One region of the Clostridium sp. LBM24168 genome, then DNA from elsewhere that is predicted to be linked to it. Evidence: a T-box and tRNA genes for the amino acid it is inferred to sense, from the RefSeq annotation. Region 1 holds a T-box; the other holds one or more tRNA genes.
What was found. The T-box of region 1 lies ahead of leuS (leucine--tRNA ligase). A T-box ahead of a tRNA ligase gene usually reads a tRNA of that ligase, here a tRNA-Leu.
Positions count from the first base shown of each region.

Region 2: it has a tRNA-Leu gene. The T-box ahead of leuS (leucine--tRNA ligase) is inferred to sense a tRNA for this amino acid. The anticodon was not compared.

Region 1 is NZ_CP196861.1:3,162,517-3,172,462, reverse strand. It holds gene sdaAB (L-serine ammonia-lyase, iron-sulfur-dependent subunit beta) at 1-553, opposite strand, end outside; gene ACSVC9_RS15805 (nucleoside kinase) at 574-2,205, opposite strand; gene ACSVC9_RS15800 (DUF421 domain-containing protein) at 2,410-3,078, shown strand; gene ACSVC9_RS15795 (DUF4363 family protein) at 3,141-3,494, shown strand; gene fba (class II fructose-1,6-bisphosphate aldolase) at 3,684-4,616, shown strand; gene ACSVC9_RS15785 (class IV adenylate cyclase) at 4,768-5,301, shown strand; gene ACSVC9_RS15780 (DUF5685 family protein) at 5,307-6,182, shown strand; gene ACSVC9_RS15775 (J domain-containing protein) at 6,166-6,759, shown strand; gene ACSVC9_RS15770 (hypothetical protein) at 6,797-7,315, shown strand; tRNA gene ACSVC9_RS15765 (tRNA-Gln) at 7,417-7,491, shown strand; T-box leader at 7,570-7,776, shown strand; gene leuS (leucine--tRNA ligase) at 7,871-9,946, shown strand, end outside.
Region 2 is NZ_CP196861.1:681,909-691,854, forward strand. It holds gene ACSVC9_RS03335 (tryptophan transporter) at 89-604, shown strand; gene ACSVC9_RS03340 (alpha/beta-type small acid-soluble spore protein) at 748-945, shown strand; gene ACSVC9_RS03345 (hypothetical protein) at 1,027-2,544, shown strand; gene ACSVC9_RS03350 (ECF transporter S component) at 2,696-3,286, shown strand; gene ACSVC9_RS03355 (P1 family peptidase) at 3,354-4,316, shown strand; gene ACSVC9_RS03360 (EAL domain-containing protein) at 4,378-6,243, shown strand; gene ACSVC9_RS03365 (radical SAM protein) at 6,316-7,011, opposite strand; gene ACSVC9_RS03370 (GtrA family protein) at 7,145-7,531, shown strand; gene ACSVC9_RS03375 (flavodoxin family protein) at 7,585-8,220, shown strand; tRNA gene ACSVC9_RS03380 (tRNA-Gln) at 8,345-8,419, shown strand; tRNA gene ACSVC9_RS03385 (tRNA-Lys) at 8,423-8,498, shown strand; tRNA gene ACSVC9_RS03390 (tRNA-Leu) at 8,524-8,607, shown strand; gene ACSVC9_RS03395 (class I SAM-dependent methyltransferase) at 8,734-9,918, shown strand.

The sequences.
Region 1 (9,946 bases):
CTTTTGTTCTATAAACTCTCATAAAAGCTATATTTACATTGTACTTATATAACACTTCACATACGTTCTTTACCATCCCGGGAATATCATAGTGACTTATTATAAGTGTAGGATAATTTCCTGTAAACTCTACCTTGTTACCATTTATTTCACTTATTAATATATTTCCACCACCTATGGAAGATCCAATTACTTCAACTTCATTTCCACTGGTGGTGTTGATCACAAATTTCACTGTATTAGGATGCACATCTCCTAAATCAGCTTCCAAAAATTCAATTTTAATATTTTTCTCTCTTGCAATATCCATGGAATTCCTTAAGTCATCATCCCAGGGATCCATACCAATTATCCCTGCAGTTAATGCTTTATCAGTACCGTGTCCTTTATATGTCTTTGCAAAGGATCCATGAAGATAACACTTTACACTTGATATATCTCCTGATGCTATGATTCTTGCAATTTTACCTAATCTTGCCGCACCTGCTGTATGAGAGCTTGAAGGCCCTACCATAATCGGACCTAAAATATCAAAAACTCCATATTCCCTCATATAAAGTATCCTCCTAATCTTTAGTATTTATAAAAACAGCTGCCACCTATGAACTCCCTCAATATAGAATTATCTGGTACAAAATCCTCATCTACACTTTTGAAAAAGTTCAGGAAGCTTATCAACCTAAGTGCCTCACAGTATACATCGCTTGTCTTTTTAATCTTTCTAAGTTCCTGCAGAGCATATTTCTTAAGAACACATAATTCATATACAAGTGTTGAATTAAACATTACATCTGCATTTTCCTGAAATATAAATATATTCTTCTCCTCTCCCTTTTTTATTGACGGCCACATTTTTAGTGTATCTTCTCCATTGTACCCTCTTGATATATAATCCCTAACTATTCTCCTTATTATTCTTACATCAGTAGTTGCTATCCTGTTATGATTATCAAGATTCAACTGGGTAAGAGCACTTATATATATCTTAAATTTATTCCTGGGGAGTATGGAAGATGTCAATATTTCATTTAATCCATGAATTCCTTCTATTAATATTATACCATTTTGAGGAAGTATGACTTTTTGTCCTGACCATTCTCTATGTCCACTTCTAAAATTAAATCCTGGAAGCTCTACTTCTTTTCCTTCCATAAGCATCTGAAGATTCTGGTTAAACAATTTTAAATCCAGTGCATATATGGATTCAAAATCATAATTCCCGTTTTCATCTAAAGGAGTATATTTTCTTTCTACAAAATAATCATCCAATGAAATAGTCAGCGGTTTATACCCATTTACTCCCAGCTGTATTGCAAGTCTTCTGGAAAATGTTGTCTTACCGGAAGAACTAGGTCCAGCAATTAACACTACTTTTATGGAATTTCTTTCACTTATCATATCTGCAATATATGCAATCTTTTTCTCATGAAGTGCCTCTGCAACTCTTATCATATATACTATATCATTATTTATAACCTTGTCATTTAAGGAACCTACATCTGATACCTCCAATATATTATGCCACTTTTTTGTTTCAATAAATATTCTATTCAGTTTCTTATATTCTACAAATTGCGGTAAAACTTCAGGATTATCTTTATCTGGATATATCAATAGAAATCCAGAATCATAATACATCAAATCAAACAGTTGTAAAACTCCCGTTGAATACGCCATACTGCTGTAAAAGTAATCATACAATCCATTCAATTCATATAAATTAACACAATCTGTATTTATGTGATTGAGCAATTTTACCTTGTCAATCATATTGTATTTTTTAAAAATTTCCAGTGCCCTATTTTTTGTGACTCTTACTTTATTTATAGGTATATCCTTATTTATTATTTCTTTCATTTTCTCCTTTATTTTTATTATATCTTTTTCACTTAAAGGATTTGTCTTCTTAATTTCACCATATATAGCCTTTCCCAGAGAATGTTCTATAATCACTTCCGAGTCATCAAATAAGTCATAGACAGCTTTTATAAGCACAAATTGAAGGGTTCTTTCATATGTCCTGCTGCCAACAGGATCCGTTAAATCAATTGGTTCAAAAATTCCTCCTTCATTCAGAGAATCCGTGAATTCAAAATACTTTCCATTTATTTTTACAAGTAAAGCAAGTTTGCTGTCATCATAGTTGTCTTTAAATATCTTATATAGATTAGTCCCTTTTTTTAGATCGATCACTTTACCATCTATTTTTATTTTTACATATGAATCATTATAAATACCATTATTTTCTTGATATTTTAATTCGCTCATTGTTTCATCTCCTATTGACTTTTTATAGCTGGTTTCAGACTTATACTACTTTTATCATTATACTTCATATTTATCTATAAATGTTCTTGTTTTACTCATATTTTTATCATTAATGCAGAATATAATCATGAGGTGATTTTTGTGTTTATAGTACTTTTTAGAACAATCATACTTTACATAGTAGTAATAATCTCCATGAGACTTATGGGCAAAAAGCAGATAGGTGAAATGGAACCTTTTGAACTCGTAATTGCCATAATGATATCCGAACTTGCATCTGTTCCAATGCAGGATACCAGAATATCCATATTAAGAGGTATAATACCTATAATTACCCTTTTATTCCTACAAACCTGCTTCGCTCTTATGCAACTTAAAAGTGAAAAAATGAGACTTATCCTAAGTGGAAGACCAAGCATTCTTATAAATAATGGCAAATTGGATTTTAAAGAATTAAAAAAAGAAAAATTTAATCTAAATGACTTACTAGAAGAATTAAGACTTCAAGGTTACTACAATTTATCTGATATAGAATATGCTATTCTTGAAACCAGTGGCAAAATCTCTGTAATACCCAAGACAAACCTTTCTCCTGCAACAAAGGAAGATATGAAAATTACATCTACACAGGATACGATGCCTTTAATATTGATACTGGACGGAAAGGTAAACTCAAAAAATTTAAATACAATAAATAAAAATAACAGCTGGCTTAAAAATACGCTCAAAAAAAATAATGTACATTCCATGGAAGAAGTACTGATAGCCATGATAGATTCAAAGGGTAAGTTTTTTTATCAATGTAAATAGTTTAAAAAACAATCTAAAAGAATGGATGTGATAAAATGCGAAGTTCTATAGCGTCTATAATTATGTTTATAATTATGGCTATATGCATGATCTTTTCCGTAAATTATCTTAAAAGCACAGCATATAAATTGGAATATTCAAATAATGAAATTGAAAGAGCTCTAAAAACCAATTCCTTTCAAACTGCTGCTGACTCTTTAAATAAATTTAAATCAGTCTGGAACAGTCATTCACAGAATATATCAATATTTACAAATCACAGTGAACTAGATGATATAAATGCACAGATTGAAAAATTAACCCAGTACATAGATTATGGTAACAAAGAAGAAGCTCTGATATCCACAAATATAATAAGAAATATACTGGAAAGCATAACTAAAATGGAAAACCTAAATATACAAAATTTATTTTAATTTATTTATGACCCAGGTTCACAAAGCTTACAAAATAACTTATAATTAAAGTAGCAACAATATCAGCTTTATATATTATAAAATTAAGGTCCCAATGGGACTAATATAGCCCCTTTTGTGGATTATTTATATGGTTTAATTGATAAAATCAATTCACAAGTCAAATAAATTTTGAAAGGTGGAATACAAATGGCATTAGTTACTACAAGAGAGATGTTCAAGAAGGCATACGCTGGGAAGTACTCTATAGGTGCTTTTAACATTAATAACCTTGAAATACTTCAAGGGGTTATCCGTGGGGCAAAAGCTAAAAACTCTGCTGTTATTATTCAATGTTCATCAGGAGCAATAAAATATGCTGGTGCAACATATTTAGAGGCAATGGTTAAAGCTGCAATAGATGAAACCGGAGTTGATGCGGCCCTTCATCTGGATCATGGCCCGGATTTGGATACTGTAAAATTATGCATAGAAAATGGATTTACATCTGTCATGTTCGATGGTTCTCATTTTGATTATGATGAAAACGTACAAAAGACAAAAGAGGTAGTCAATTATGCACATGCTCATGGAGTAGTAGTTGAAGCAGAGCTTGGAGTTCTAGCTGGAGTTGAGGACAATGTATCTGCATCTAAACACATATATACGGATCCAGATCAAGCTGTAGATTTTGTAGGAAAGACAGGCATTGATTCTCTAGCAATAGCTATTGGAACATCTCATGGAGCATTTAAATTCCCACCGGACTTTAAACCTGCTTTAAGATTTGATATACTAGAACAAGTACAAGAAAAATTACCCGGTTTCCCTATAGTACTTCATGGAGCCTCAGCTGTGGATCCTAAAACAGTCAATATTTGTAATAAATACGGAGGAAACATAGCAAATGCAAAAGGGATTCCTATAGATATGCTTAGAAAGGCGTCATCTATGGCCGTATGCAAAATAAATATGGATACCGATCTTAGGCTTGCCATGACCGCTGCTGTAAGAAAAACATTTGGAGAAAAGCCGGAAGTATTTGATCCAAGAAAATATTTGGGGGCAGGAAGAGATTATATACAAAAAGTTGTAGAAGAAAAAATAGACAATGTATTAGGTTCTGCCAACTCATTAAATTAGCCCATTTAGTTAAAACCCCATTTAACTAAAATCAATAAAAACTTATATTTTACAAGATTAGTTCCTATCAAGTTATAGGAACTAATTTTATATTGAGCATATTTATGATATAATTCAAAATAATGATTGTTTTAAAAGCGAGTGATATTTTATGAAGGAATTAGAAACAAGAATAATAAAAATAGATGTGGATGCTATAAGAAATAAACTAGAATACATAAATGCTTCCAGAGTAAAAATGGAAGATCAGATAAACAACATTTACGATTATGAAGATAGACGTTTAATAAGGAACAAAGGTTATGCCAGAATAAGAGTAGTGAAAAATCTTATCAATAACTCCGTTGATTATTACATGACTACGAAAAAGTTAATAAGTCAGGGAATGTACAAAATAATGGACGAAAATGAGATTAAAATATCCGATGCGGAAACCGGTAAAAAAATCTTTGAGTCTCTTGGCTTAAAATTACAGCAGAGTATAAAAAAATACAGAGAAAGTTATAGATACAAGAACAGCCTTATAGAAATAGATATAAATGATAAATCTTTTTGTCCCTTTCCTTATTTAGAAATTGAAACACAAGACAATAACGAACTTCATGAAATAGTAAAGCTTCTTGGGTATACTATAAAAGATACAACCTCTGATACAATATATGAAATAATGAATAAAGAAAGGTAAAATTTATGTTTGGTTATGTTACTCCCTGTATTTCGGAACTTAAAGTAAAAGATTACGAAAAATTTAAGGCATACTATTGTGGACTATGCAGATCCATAAAGCACAATTTAGGGAATCTACCAAGAATAGCTTTAAATTATGATATGACTTTTCTGGCCATACTTCTCGATAGCATGTCAAATAGAAAATTAACATATGAAAAAAAAAGATGTATGATTCATCCCATAAAGGAAAAATTTATGTTGAAAGATAATCCGGCATTAAAATATGCATCCTTTTGCAATATTACATTAAGCTATTATAAACTTCTGGATGATATTCATGATGATAATTCAATAAAAGATAGATTTCTATATCACACTTTTAAAATATATTTAAACAAACTACCAGAAAAATTTAAGTCCAACGTAAATTACATAAAAAATAGTCTATATGACTTGTCTCAGATTGAAAATAATAATGAATGTAATTCTTTTGACAGAGTGTGTCACCCATTTTCTGATCTTATTGCCTTTATACTGTCAAATTACATACCCGAAAGTAATGAAAATCTGTATTGGCTAGGATACAATTTAGGAAAATGGATTTATATTATAGATGCTGTGGATGATCTAGAAAAGGATATGAAAAATCACAAATTTAATCCCCTAAATATTTGCTTTAACGTCAGAAACATAAGTTATGGTGAATTTTATCTAGAGATTAAAGACAGAGTTGATTTTATTTTAGGGACCTGTGCTTCACAGTGCATGGACTTTTTTAATAAACTACCTATAGTAAAAAATAAGGAATTACTCTATAACATATTACAATATGGACTTTTAGAAAAAATGGATAAAGTATTTAAGAGAGGTGTCTACAAAAATGAAAAATCCTTATGAGGTACTTGGAATAAAAGAAACTGCTTCAAAAGAGGAAATCAAAAAAGCTTACAGAAACCTGGCAAAGAAATATCATCCGGATCAATACGGGAACAATCCTTTAAAAGATCTGGCAGAAGATAAAATGAGAGATATAAATGCAGCTTATGATTATCTGATGAAAAATTCATCCGGTTCAAATAATGCAAATAACTCTTACAGCAGTGAAAGTACTTACTCCGGAGAAAATTCTGATTTGTATCAATCCATTGAAGTCGATATAAACAATGGTAACATAAGGAATGCCGAAGATAAACTTTCAAGATGTACTACAAGAGATGCTGAATGGAATTATCTTATGGGAATACTTAACTTGCAAAAGGGTTGGTACAATGAAGCCTTTTCCAATCTAAGTACGGCCTGCAACATGGATCCAGATAACTTTAAATACAGATCTGCCCTAAATAGGATGCAGAACATGAATAATACTTACAGGCAACCTTACTACAATACTAGAAGAGGTGATTCTGATATTTGCAATATTTGTGCCACCCTTTACTGTCTAGACTGCCTTTGTGGAGGCGGCGGAGGCTGCTAGTTTTATTATAATTCAAATTTGAAAGGAGGAATATAAAATGTCCAGTAATTCAACAAAATCCCTGTACATGGCAAAAGGCGGACTTCTAACTGCTGTTGGTGTAATTCTAGTGTATATAAGCGGAATAATACCAATAAACAAAACTTATTTATTGGCAATAGCTTCTTTTATTATACCTCTTTCCATATTGATCACGGATGTAAAGAATGCATTGGTAGTTTATATTTGCACCTCCATATTATCTATCCTTTTATGTGGAGTCAAGTTTACTGTGATTGCATATATACTTTTTTTTGGTTTATATGGTTTTGCAAAATTCTATATAGAGAAAATCAACAAAATAGTTCTGGAAATTATTCTTAAATTGATATTTTTAAATGCCTGCACAGCACTTTTATTCTTGATATACAGCCTTTTTTTCCCTGGATTGTTCGATTTTAGATTCCCTTTATATATGATTATCATAGGACTTCAAATAGCTTTTCTCCTATATGACTATTTATTAACTTTAATTATAAATTTTATGGACAGAAAGCTTATAAGAAAAAGCTTGTAAAAACATGTGCTATGTAAATAGCTTTTGGCGAAATTTAAAATACTATTGACATTTAAATCTGAAATGATATAATATTTAATGTTGATTGACTTGTAGAATAATGCCCATTAGCCAAATGGTAAGGCACCTGTCTCTGGAACAGGCATTTGTTGGTTCGAATCCAGCATGGGCAGCCAAAGAACTCGTTTCGAGTTCTTTTTTAAATTATTCTTGACAAAATGCTGATATATATTATAAAATTTGATGTAAGTTAATAATTAGCTTTGAATAAGGAATAGTAGTATTTATATCACTAAAGAGAGCTATTGTCAGGTGAAAAATGGCGTGAATTCAAAATATGAACTCACCTTAAGAGCTTATCTGAATAAAATCAGATACGGCAGAACCGTTATATTTTAAGTGAAATCATTTATTGATTTAATTAGAGTGGTACCGCGGAAATTGATCTTTTCGTCTCTTTTGGAGATGAAAAGTTTTTTATATTATCAGTATCAAATGAGTTCAAGTATTGACTATGTTAACCTATATAGCTGTTATGAACAAAGGAGAGATTTTATGTATAGTACTAAAATTGATAAGAAGTGGCAAGAAAAATGGGAAAAAACACATATCTATAAATTTGATGAAAATAATGTATCGAATAAATTATATGTACTTGAAATGTTTTCATATCCATCAGGAAGCAAATTACATGCCGGACACTGGTTTAACTATGCTCCTGTGGATTCCTGGGCAAGATTAAAAAGAATGCAGGGTTATAATGTATTTCAACCTATGGGATTTGATTCATTTGGACTTCCTGCAGAAAATTATGCTATTAAAACTGGAATCCATCCAAGTGATTCTACTGAAAAAAATATTGATACAATGGAGAAACAACTCAGATCTATGGGTGCTATGTTTAACTGGGAAAACGAAGTAATTACCTGCCATCCTGACTATTACAAGTGGAACCAGTGGCTGTTCCTCCAATTATATAAACATGGCCTGGCCTTTAGGAAAAATGCTCCTGTAAATTGGTGCCCGAGCTGCAAGACAGTTCTGGCAAATGAGCAGGTTCAGGAAGGTCACTGTGAAAGATGTGGAACCGAAGTTACCAAAAAAGACCTGACACAGTGGTTTTTCAAGATAACAGACTATGCGGAAGAACTTCTTCAATATCTTGACAAACTCGATTGGCCAGAGACAACAAAGGCAATGCAGAGACACTGGATTGGTAAGTCCACAGGTACAAATGTAACTTTCAAGGTATGGAATTCTGATCTTAAATTCAGTGTTTTCACCACAAGAGTTGACACTTTATTCGGCGTTACCTATGTAGTCCTATCCCCTGAAAACAACCTGGTGGATAAACTAACAAAAGAAGAATACAGAGAACAAGTGGAAGAATATAAAGAACAGGCTAAAAAGCAGAGTGAAATTGAAAGACAGTCAATTACAAGAGAGAAAACAGGTGTATTTTCCGGTTCTTATGCCATAAATCCTATAAATGGAAGAAAGGTTCCGATATGGATTGGTGATTATGTATTAAATACTTATGGTACAGGGGCTGTAATGGCTGTTCCTGCACATGATGAAAGAGACTTTGAATTTGCAGCCAAATACAAACTCCCTATTGAGAGGGTTATAGAAGGCGGCGATAGTCTCCCCTATGTAGATCATGGTAAAATGATAAACAGCGGCGAATTTAATGGTTTAACCACAAAAGAAGGCAAGGAAGCCATAACTAAAAAACTTGAAAGTATGGAACTTGGTTCTGGAAAAGTAAACTATAGATTAAGGGACTGGCTTGTATCCAGACAAAGATACTGGGGAACCCCTATTCCAATAGTATATTGTGAAAAATGTGGTATAGTACCTGTACCTGAAGATCAACTTCCTGTCAAACTTCCTTATAATGTTGAATTTTCTCCGGATGGAAAATCTCCACTTTTAAAATCGGAAGAATTCATGAATACTACCTGTCCTCATTGTGGCGGTCCTGCAAGAAGAGAAGCAGATACTCTGGACACCTTTGTATGTTCCTCCTGGTACTATTTAAGATATGTAGACAATAAAAACAGTAAGGAAGCTTTTAATAAAGATAAAATAGATAAAATGCTTCCTGTAGATATGTATGTAGGCGGTCGTGAACATGCATGTATGCATCTTTTATATGCTAGATTCATAACCAAAGCACTTAGAGATATGGGATTTTTAAAATTTGATGAGCCATTTTCATCTCTTAGACATCAGGGAATAATACTAGGACCTGATGGACAAAAAATGAGCAAATCCAAGGGAAATACCATATCTCCTGATGACTGCATAAAAGAATATGGTGCAGATGTATTTAGAATGTACCTTATGTTTGGATTTGACTATTCAGAAGGCGGTGCCTGGAGTGATGATGGAATTAAATCCATGAGTAAATTTGTAGAAAGAATAGATAGAATTATATCTCAGGTAAAGGAATTAACAGATAATCCTAAAAACAGCAAAACTTCTATGGATAATGATGAAAAAGATCTCAATTACGTTAGAAACTTTACTATAAAATCAGTTTCAGAAGATACCAATAAATTTCAATTTAATACATCAATAGCAAGGATTATGGAATTTACAAATGCTCTATCCAAATATTTGAAGGTA
Region 2 (9,946 bases), 700 kb from region 1:
ATGTTATGAAAGTACAGAAATATGAATATTCATAATAATTAGTATATTTTTAATTTAGTGAAAATTATAATTTAGGGAGGGTGTCGTTATGAATTTGAAAAAAATGATTATAAATTCTATATTACTTGCTATAGGTGCCATATTGCATCAGGTTGTACCACCAATTTTATTTGGAATGAAACCTGATATTTCCCTTGCAATGCTTTTTATAATAATTATATTTAACAGAGAATATAAAACATGTCTGGCAGCAGGTATTGTTGCAGGACTCTTGGCTGCTGCAACTACTACATTCCCAGGTGGACAATTTGCCAATATAATAGATAAATTTATAACGGTAAATATAATGTTTGCTATCTTAAAGCCGCTTAGAGACAGGATAAATGATCAGATAAAGGTTGTGTTTATTACAGCTATAGGAACAATAGTAAGTGGTTCCGTGTTTTTGACAGTTATTTTATTTACGATAGGACTTAATGGAAGTTTTGCTATGTTTTTCCTATCAGTAGTTTTACCAGCTGCACTTGTAAATACTATAGTGGCAGTATGTTTGTTTAATATTATAAATGTGGCCGTTAAAAGAGGTGCCATAAAGCAGGTATAATTATTAAAATATGATTATAAATCTAATAATTTACTTAAATTCATATAATTTTATAGTTTATAAATTTAAAAAGTGCACAAACTTTATATACACAATTAATAAAACTTAATTTAAAATCTGTCAAATTAAAGGAGGAATTAATTATGGCAAGAACAGGAAACAGAGTGTTAGTTCCAGAAGCAAAAGCAGGTCTGGACAGATTTAAAACTGAGGCAGCAAGAGAAGTTGGTGTTACTTTAAAAGATGGATATAATGGGGATATAACATCTCGAGAGGCCGGATCTATAGGCGGACAGATGGTTAAAAAGATGATAGAATCATATGAAAATACTTTAAAGTAATGCTGAATTTAAAAACTGGATGGCTGTAATGTCATCCAGTTTTTCTTTGAATAAAGCTGGATTGGAAGTGAAAAATAACAAATGCCAGAAAAATATTGGCCGGAAACCATAATATTATGGGGTGCAGGAGCTACGAAATACTTGGGACTTCATACTACTAAGGGATTAATAGAAATAATATTTAAGATTATAAGAAATGATTTTTCTTTTTTAAATGGTATAGATAAAAGATTGTCTGGGGCTTTTAAAAAATTAATAACCGAGGAGCTTGTAGAAAATAAAAAACTTTCACATATATACGATTTGAAAGCGCTATCAATTATATTGAATACAAATCCTGGATTTAATATGAATGAACTTTTTACAATGATTGATCAACTCATAGAAAATAATAGAGGATTCAATGCATTTGTTAATAATAGAACAGAGTTTTTGAGGGTTGAAAGAATAAAGTCTGCAAAAAGATGTCTTATATTACTTATTGAGGAACTTGAGAGAATTAGTGTACAGAATGAACCTGGATATTTTGATAAGAATAAGATTGATCCATATTATGAATTTTCAAAAGTACTGTCCGAACTTATGATAGAAGAAGGAAAAGAATTTGACAGAAGAGGATATAAAAGGGATACAAGAAGATTTTATATGTATTCCTATGGTATAATATCTTTTAATTGGGATCCTACACTGCTTTGGAATTTATATAATGCACAAAGAGAAAAGAACAGAAAAAAAATAAAGTTACATGATAATCTAATTTTGAAGTTGTCAAGTGATTTCGGTATACAAATAGCTTCTGCGGGGAAAAATCATAATGATTCTGAAATATGCTATACTACAGATGAATCCAAGTGTAGAATAGTTAATGACTATAAATATCCTTCAAGAGTACTTCGCATAGGAAAGATATTGTTTCCACATGGAATGTTTGGCTCAAGGATTTGTCCGGAATGTGGTAAATCAATAGTAAACTTTTCGGATAATATCAATAGATTATCAACGGAAGTTTTTGGACCTTCACTTGTGGGCGACCTTCAGATAGATTGGAATTATAGGACAGAAAAAGAAAGAATATATAAAAGAGGGGCAATAGAATGTCCTTATTGTGGTCAGATAACTTATCCTTATGATATGCCAATTATAATGCAAACATTAGCTGGTGAAAATAGTGTGGCATCACTGTGTGAAATCAAGACGGAAATGGGTTTGCTTATGAAAAACGCAAAACATATAATATTTGCAGGGTACAGTCTTCCTTTAGATGATATAATGGTAAAAACATTTTTTATGTCCTCTATATCAGGGAATGACAAGAAAAAATTAAAATGTACGGTGATAAATTATGATTCGGAATATAATGGAAATAACAATTGGCTGGAAGGAGATAAATTAATAGATTATATAAATAAAAAAGGCAGTACTTCTACTGCAAGATGTATAAAGAGTATATGTGATATATTTGACATTGAAAATATAAGGGTATCTTTAAAAGGCATACCTGATGTGTTTATGGAAAATGGTAATTGTAGCAGGGATAATATAATAGATTTATTATATCCAAAAAAATATTTCAAAGAAGGATTCCCTATAAAAAGGTAATATGTTGCTAATTTCAAAACAGTATTATATTGAAAATATAATATTATATGATAAAATAAAGTTGTCAGTATTTAATAGTAAAACTGAACTAAATTTTTAAAAGGAGGATTCCGCATTTATATCCTTATGAGAATAACAGCGGAGAAAAAACATGGAAAGACAAATAAAAACTTGGTCAAAGATCAGTGTGAGGCAGTTGGCTATAATAGGAATGTTATCGGCAATTTCAATTGTACTTGGTGTAACCAGACTTGGATTTATACCTATTCCACCTGTAAATGCTACTATAATGCATATACCTGTTATAATAGGAGCAATTTTAGAGGGACCGTTGGTTGGAGGATTTGTAGGACTTATATTTGGTATTTTCAGCATTATACAGTCTATTACAACTCCAACAGTAGTTTCATTTGCATTTATTAATCCTGTGGTATCAGTATTACCAAGAATATTAATAGGAATAATATCTTATTATGTATACTCTGCTATAAAGGTCAATAATAAATTTGTTCCAACAGCAATTGCAGCTTTAACAGGATCTCTTGTTAACACTGTTGGAGTTTTGGGGACTATTTCTATCATATATTTGGTTCCTTATGCCAAGGCACTGAATTTAAGTATATCGGCTGCGAAAAAAGGGATACTTACAGTGGGATTAATAAATGGAATTCCAGAAGCTGCTTTATCTGTTGTTATTACAGTAGCTGTTGTAGGTGCTGTTAATAAAATGAGACATAAATAATGTAAATTTGAGCCCTGAGTATATGCTTGGGGCTTTTGAATTCGAATTAGTCAAGAGGTGTGTAGTAATGAAAGAAATTTCTTTTAATAGTATAGATGAAATTAAGATAGGAAATGCCCAAAATTTGAGGGGCCAAACTGGTTGTACTGTCATAATTTGCGAAAATGGTGCGACGGCAGGTGTAGATGTGAGAGGGGGATCGCCTGGCACACGTGAGACTGATCTCTTAAATCCTGTCAATTTTGTTGATAAAATTCATGCAGTAATTCTTTCAGGGGGAAGTGCTTTTGGACTTGATGCAGCAAGTGGTGTAATGCAGTATCTTGAAGAGAAAAATGTAGGATTTGATGTGAAAGTTACAAAGGTACCTATAGTGTGTGGTGCAGTATTATTTGATTTAAATATAGGAGATTATAAGATAAGGCCCGATAAAAATATGGGATATGAAGCTTGTAAAAATTCTGAATTAAAGATGTGTCAAAGTGGAAATATAGGAGCTGGAACTGGTGCCACTGTAGGCAAAATATTGGGGACAGAATATTCCATGAAAGGAGGATTGGGAGTATTTGCTGTTCAAGTAGGAAATTTAAAAATTGGTGCAGCCATTGCGGTTAATTGTCTTGGTGATATAGTAGATCCACATACGGGAAGTATAATAGCAGGAGCATTGAAAAAAGATGGTAAATCTTTTGCAAATAGTGAGAAAATTATGCTTGAAAGATATTCTGAAAAGAAAAATTTATTCAGTGGGAATACAACTATAGGTGTTGTTGTCACCAATGGGAAATTTACAAAATCAGAAATGAATAAAATTGCATCCATGGCTCATGATGGATATGCTAGAACTATGAGGCCTGCTCATTCTATGTTTGATGGAGATACTATTTTTACAATGTCTACGGGAAATGTAGAGGCAGATATAAATGTAGTTGGTTTTCTTGCAGCGGAAGTTGTTGAAAATGCTGTGCTGAAAGCTATAAAGAGTACAGATTCGGTGATGGGATATAAATCCTACAAGGAATTTGAATAAAATTCTATGAAGAGGAAAGATTTAGAGGAATAAATTATATAGATGATAGTTGGTGTAAAATATGAAATTAGGATTTTCAAAAGTTGTAGGTTTGTCTGAGCTTAAATCTCTTATCAAAAGTTTTTATAAGTTAACAGGAATAATGTGTTTGATAAAATATAATGGAAGAAATTTTAGCGTATTTTCGAAGAAAAATTCACTTATCAATTTCAGATTTAATGATTATGATAAAAATATAATTGATCAAATTAAGAGAAACAATAAGTATGGAATATTTAAGAGTAAAAGTGGTCTTATGTATATAGGTATACCAGTATACATTAAAGGTGGATTCAAATGTTTTGTATTTACTACACCGGTGTTTTATAAAAGGCCTGATATGAAATATCTTAATTATGAAATAGTTGTTTCTAAATTAGAAAAGAAGGAGGCCCTGAGCTGCATACAATGCATACCTATTTTTTCAGGTGAGAAGATTGATGAAATTGTGAAGTTCCTTTGTAATGTAGTAAATATTGTACAGGGAGTATACTATTCAAATACAAATGACTATGGCAATAATCTTCAGTTGACTAAATTTTATGATGTACCGCATGAAAATAAAGAAAAATTACTGGAACAATATAATAGTGTGATGAAAAAAGCATATTATGATGAACTTACTAATTTGCCGAATTGGAATTACTTAAAAGAGAGGATTGAAAAGTATATAGCTTTAAATCCTGACAATAAATTTGCGTTATTCTATATAGATTTAAATAATTTTAAGAATATAAATGATATATTTGGATACAAATATGGTGATAGATTATTAAGAAAAACAGGCGATATTATAAAAAAAATATATAATCAAGATGCAGTAGTTGCCAGGAGATGCGGCAATGAGTTCCTAGTTTTTAGACCAGAAGTCAATTTAGAGAATCTTGACAGGGAAGTTCAGGAATTACTGGATACCTTGAGTGGTGTTTGGAATCTGGATGGAACTGAAGTACTGACATCGGTTAGTATCGGAATAAGTATATATCCATATGACAGCAATTGTGTAATTGGATTAATAAGGAGTGCAGATATAGCACTGAACAAGGCTAAGTCGAGTGGAAAAAATTCTTATAAAATATTTAAAAAATCTATGTATGATGAAATTTTAAAGAAAAGCGAATTAGAAAAAGAAATTAGAAAGGCAATAAAAACTAGTGAGTTTATATTATATTATCAACCACAGGTGGATATAAAAAATAATAGAGTTGCTAGTTTTGAAGCATTGATTAGATGGAACAGTCCTAAATTAGGATGGATAAGACCTGATGAATTTATAGGATTGGCAGAAGAAACTGGACTTATAGTACCTATAGGAGAGTGGGTTTTTAGAGAAGCCTGTATTCAGGCTGTACTGTGGAAAGAAAAAGGATATGATTTTGATTTTATATCCATAAATGTTTCAGCGGTTCAGCTTAAAAATGGTGATTTCATTGATATGGTAAAGAAAACCTTGAAAGAAACTGGAGCAGATCCTAAATCAATTGAAGTTGAAATAACGGAGAGTGTGGCAATGGAGTCCATGGAAAAAAATATTAAAGTAATTAACAGGCTAAAAAGCATGAATATTAGAGTTGCACTGGATGATTTCGGAAGTGGGTATTCTTCTTTAAATTATTTAAAAAGCATACCTATAAATACTATTAAAATTGATAAAACTTTTATAGATGGAATATGTAAATGTTCATATGAAAATATAATAACAGAACAGATAATAAACCTTGCCCATAAAATGAAATTGGATGTTGTGGCCGAAGGAGTAGAGTTTAAAGAACAGTTTACATACCTGAAAATGAAAAAATGCAATAAAATTCAAGGCTATTATTTTGGGAAACCAATGCCCGAAGAAGATATAGATCATATGTTGAAGGAAAAAAGTCATCTAAGATGACGTATAAAAGCCTAGGTTTTATAAATATATATGGTTTTGAAACTTAGGCGAATAGTTTTTATTTTAAAGAATTTAATTGGAACCTCCTACTCCAAAATCTGAATTACTCCAAAGTACCTCTATATTTTTTTCGCCTTCAAGAAATGAAAATTCTTTGTGGAACCAACTTATAAGTTCAGTATCTCTTTTTATATTTGTAGAATTTTCAACAAATATATTTACACATCCATATTCAAAAAAATTTAATAGGTATTCTATATCTTTTTTTATCATGGATTTGGTTTGACCTTTTATTCCTATTAGAAGACATACTGATTTAAAATAATTAGAAACTTCATCGGGGCCAGAAAATATAACTCCTTTGTTCAAAACTTTATTTCTAAAGTAATCGTCAAATGTTTCAATTCCACATTTAAATATAATTGGAATATTAAAGAAGTCTTCCATCTCATGGAGCTTATACCTATAAAGCCAGTGGCTTTCAAAGAATAGTTTCTTTATTTTTTTAGAAACTACTACTGATTTTATATCATTTAAGGTGTCTTTTGGCAATTCAAAACAGCTTCCGGAATTTATTACTTCAAGGATGCCATATTTTCCGGTAACCATTTTTAAGACGTTTCTATTTATCAATATATCATTTGCAAGATCTGGACTATTGTCGTCTATGTAATCACAAAAAGAACATCGGCCCCATATGCAGGGAGATGATTTCAAAAGTACAATTTCTCTTTTATTCTTTTTTGTTATAATGTTGTAGCGAATCATTTGAATTCCTCCTTATAATACTAGGAATATTTAAATAACAGCATATCTGGAAAAAAATCTACCAAAAATTTTAAGGCTTTATTAAGAAAGAATTATTAGAGTTAATAATATAAATAATGTTAGGGTGATAAAAATGTTTGTAGATATATTTCTTAAAAGAATGCAATTTATAAAGTATGTTATTTCCGGAATTATAAATACAATTGTAACATTATTAGTATACAACATACTTATTAATTTTGGAACTTATTATATAGTTGCAAATATTGTTGGATATTTTCTAGGAGTTATAAATGGATTTGTATTAAATAGAAGGTGGGTATTTAAATCTAATGGGAAAATAGGTACTTTGTTTATAAAATTTATAAGTGTAAATATTTTATCGCTTATATTTAGTAGTATATTGTTATTTATTTTAGTCAGTAACCTCTATTTAAATAAAACAGTGGCTCAGCTTATATCTACTATTATTACAGGGCTGCTTAATTATATATTAAATAGATTTTGGACATTTTCTTGAGACCTTACGGTAAATTAGTGTATAATTTAGATAAAAATTAAGGAGGAAAATGTATGAAGGTCATAGCTTTTAATGGAAGTCCAAATAAAGAAGGAAATACTTATGAAGCAATAAAGATAGTAGCTGAGGAACTCAAAAAGGAGGAAATAGAAACAGAAATTATTCATGTAGGCAACAAAGAAATAAGGGGATGTATTGCCTGTAACAAGTGTGTGGAAAACAGAAATGAAAAATGTATAATACATGATAGTATAGTAAATGAATGTATTCAAAAAGTAAAAAATGTAGATGGAATAATATTAGGCTCTCCAGTATATTATTCTGCAATCGCAGGTTCTATGAAATCATTTTTAGATAGATTTTTTTATGTAGCAGATGCAAATGGTGGATTACTGAGACACAAAGTTGGGGCTTCTGTTGTTGCTGTAAGGCGTGCAGGAGGTATTCCAGCATTCAATCAGTTGAACAATTATATTAATTATGCTGAAATGCTTATGCCATCATCAAATTACTGGAATGTTATTAGTGGAACTGCACCAGGAGAAGCATTGAAAGATAAAGAGGGAAGACAGATTATGAGAGTTCTTGGCAAGAACATGGCATGGCTTATGAAATTGGTTGAAAATGGAAAAGGAAAAATCGAAGAACCAAAAAGGGAAGATAAGATATTCATGAATTTTATTCGTTAATATTTATTACCATGTGGAATTTGGTGAACAGTTTGATTAAGCTGTTCACTACCAAGAAAAGTATTGACTTTATCAATTCTCTGGAGTAAAATCTATAAATGTGTAACATATGAAAAAATTTTTTTGGGATGTAGCCAAGTGGTAAGGCAATGGACTTTGACTCCATCATTCGTAGGTTCAAATCCTGTCATCCCAGCCAGTTGGTTCACTAGCTCAGTTGGTAGAGCACATGACTTTTAATCATGTTGTCCGGGGTTCGATTCCCCGGTGAGCCACCAAGTATTTGTTGCTTTATTATGATATGCAGGTGTGGCGGAATTGGCAGACGCACTAGACTTAGGATCTAGCGCCTATGGCGTGGGGGTTCGACTCCCTTCACCTGCACCATTAGTTATATTCGACATTTATTTTTTATTCGTTTAGGATTAGATCTAAGTCTAATTCTTTATTTATTATAAAAGACATTATTGAATTCTTGATGTGAAAATCATAATGAAAGGGAAAGGTGAATTTATGGATTTAGATAAAATGTTTTTTTCAAAATTTCTGAAAGGCTTGTTTTCAGATCCAATCAAGGTGAAATATTGGGATGGAACTGAAGACAATTTTGGTGAAGGACAGGAAAAATTTGAAATAATATTTAATGAAAAGATTCCTAAAAAGGATATCTTAAGTGATCCTTTTATGACTTTTGGGGAAGCATATATGGACAAGAAAATTGATTTTAAGGGTAGTATTAGAGAAATACTTGAATCAATCTATAAAAGTAAAGACAGCTTTCTAAATAATGCAGGAGCATTTTCAAAATTATATAAGGTAATTCCAAATACTCTTAAGAGGAGTAAAGAAGATGTACAATACCATTATGATGTAGGAAATGATTTTTATAGCCTATGGCTTGATAAAACAATGACGTATTCTTGTGCTTATTTTAAAGATAAAAATGATTCTTTATATCAGGCACAACTTAACAAAGTTCAGCATATACTGAAAAAATTGAATTTGGAAAAAGGTCAAAGACTTTTAGATATAGGATGTGGATGGGGAGAGCTCATATTGGCTGCTGCAAAACAATATGGTGTTAAAGCTCTCGGGATAACTTTAAGTGAAGGACAGTATGTAAAAGTAAAGGAAAGGATAAAAGAAAACAATCTTGAAGGAATAGTAGATGTTAAGCTTGCTGATTATAGAGAACTTGTAGGAAAAACAGATAAATTTGACAGGATAGTCAGCGTAGGTATGATTGAGCATGTTGGCAGAAAAATTTTGCCTTCCTATATGGAGGCAGTGAAGTCTATGCTCGTAGAAGGTGGAGTTTCGCTTTTGCATTGTATCACGGCTCAGACGGAGTCGGAAGCAAATCAGTGGATAAAAAAATATATTTTCCCTGGCGGATACATACCGTCTATAAGAGAACTTGTAAGTTTAATGGGAGATAATAATTTGCATCTTATAGACGTTGAAAGTTTGAGACTTCATTATTATATGACACTCAAATGTTGGTCAGAGAATTTTGAAAACAATCTGGATGAAATTAGAAAAATTAAAGATGATAGATTTATAAGAATGTGGGATTTGTATTTAAATGCCTGCGCAGCTTCTTTTCACTATGGAGTAGTGGATATACACCAGTTTGTATTTACTAAAGGATTGAATAATGAGATTCCTATTACAAGAAATTATTTATATGAAGATTAAATTATTTTAAATCGGGGTGTTTTTAACC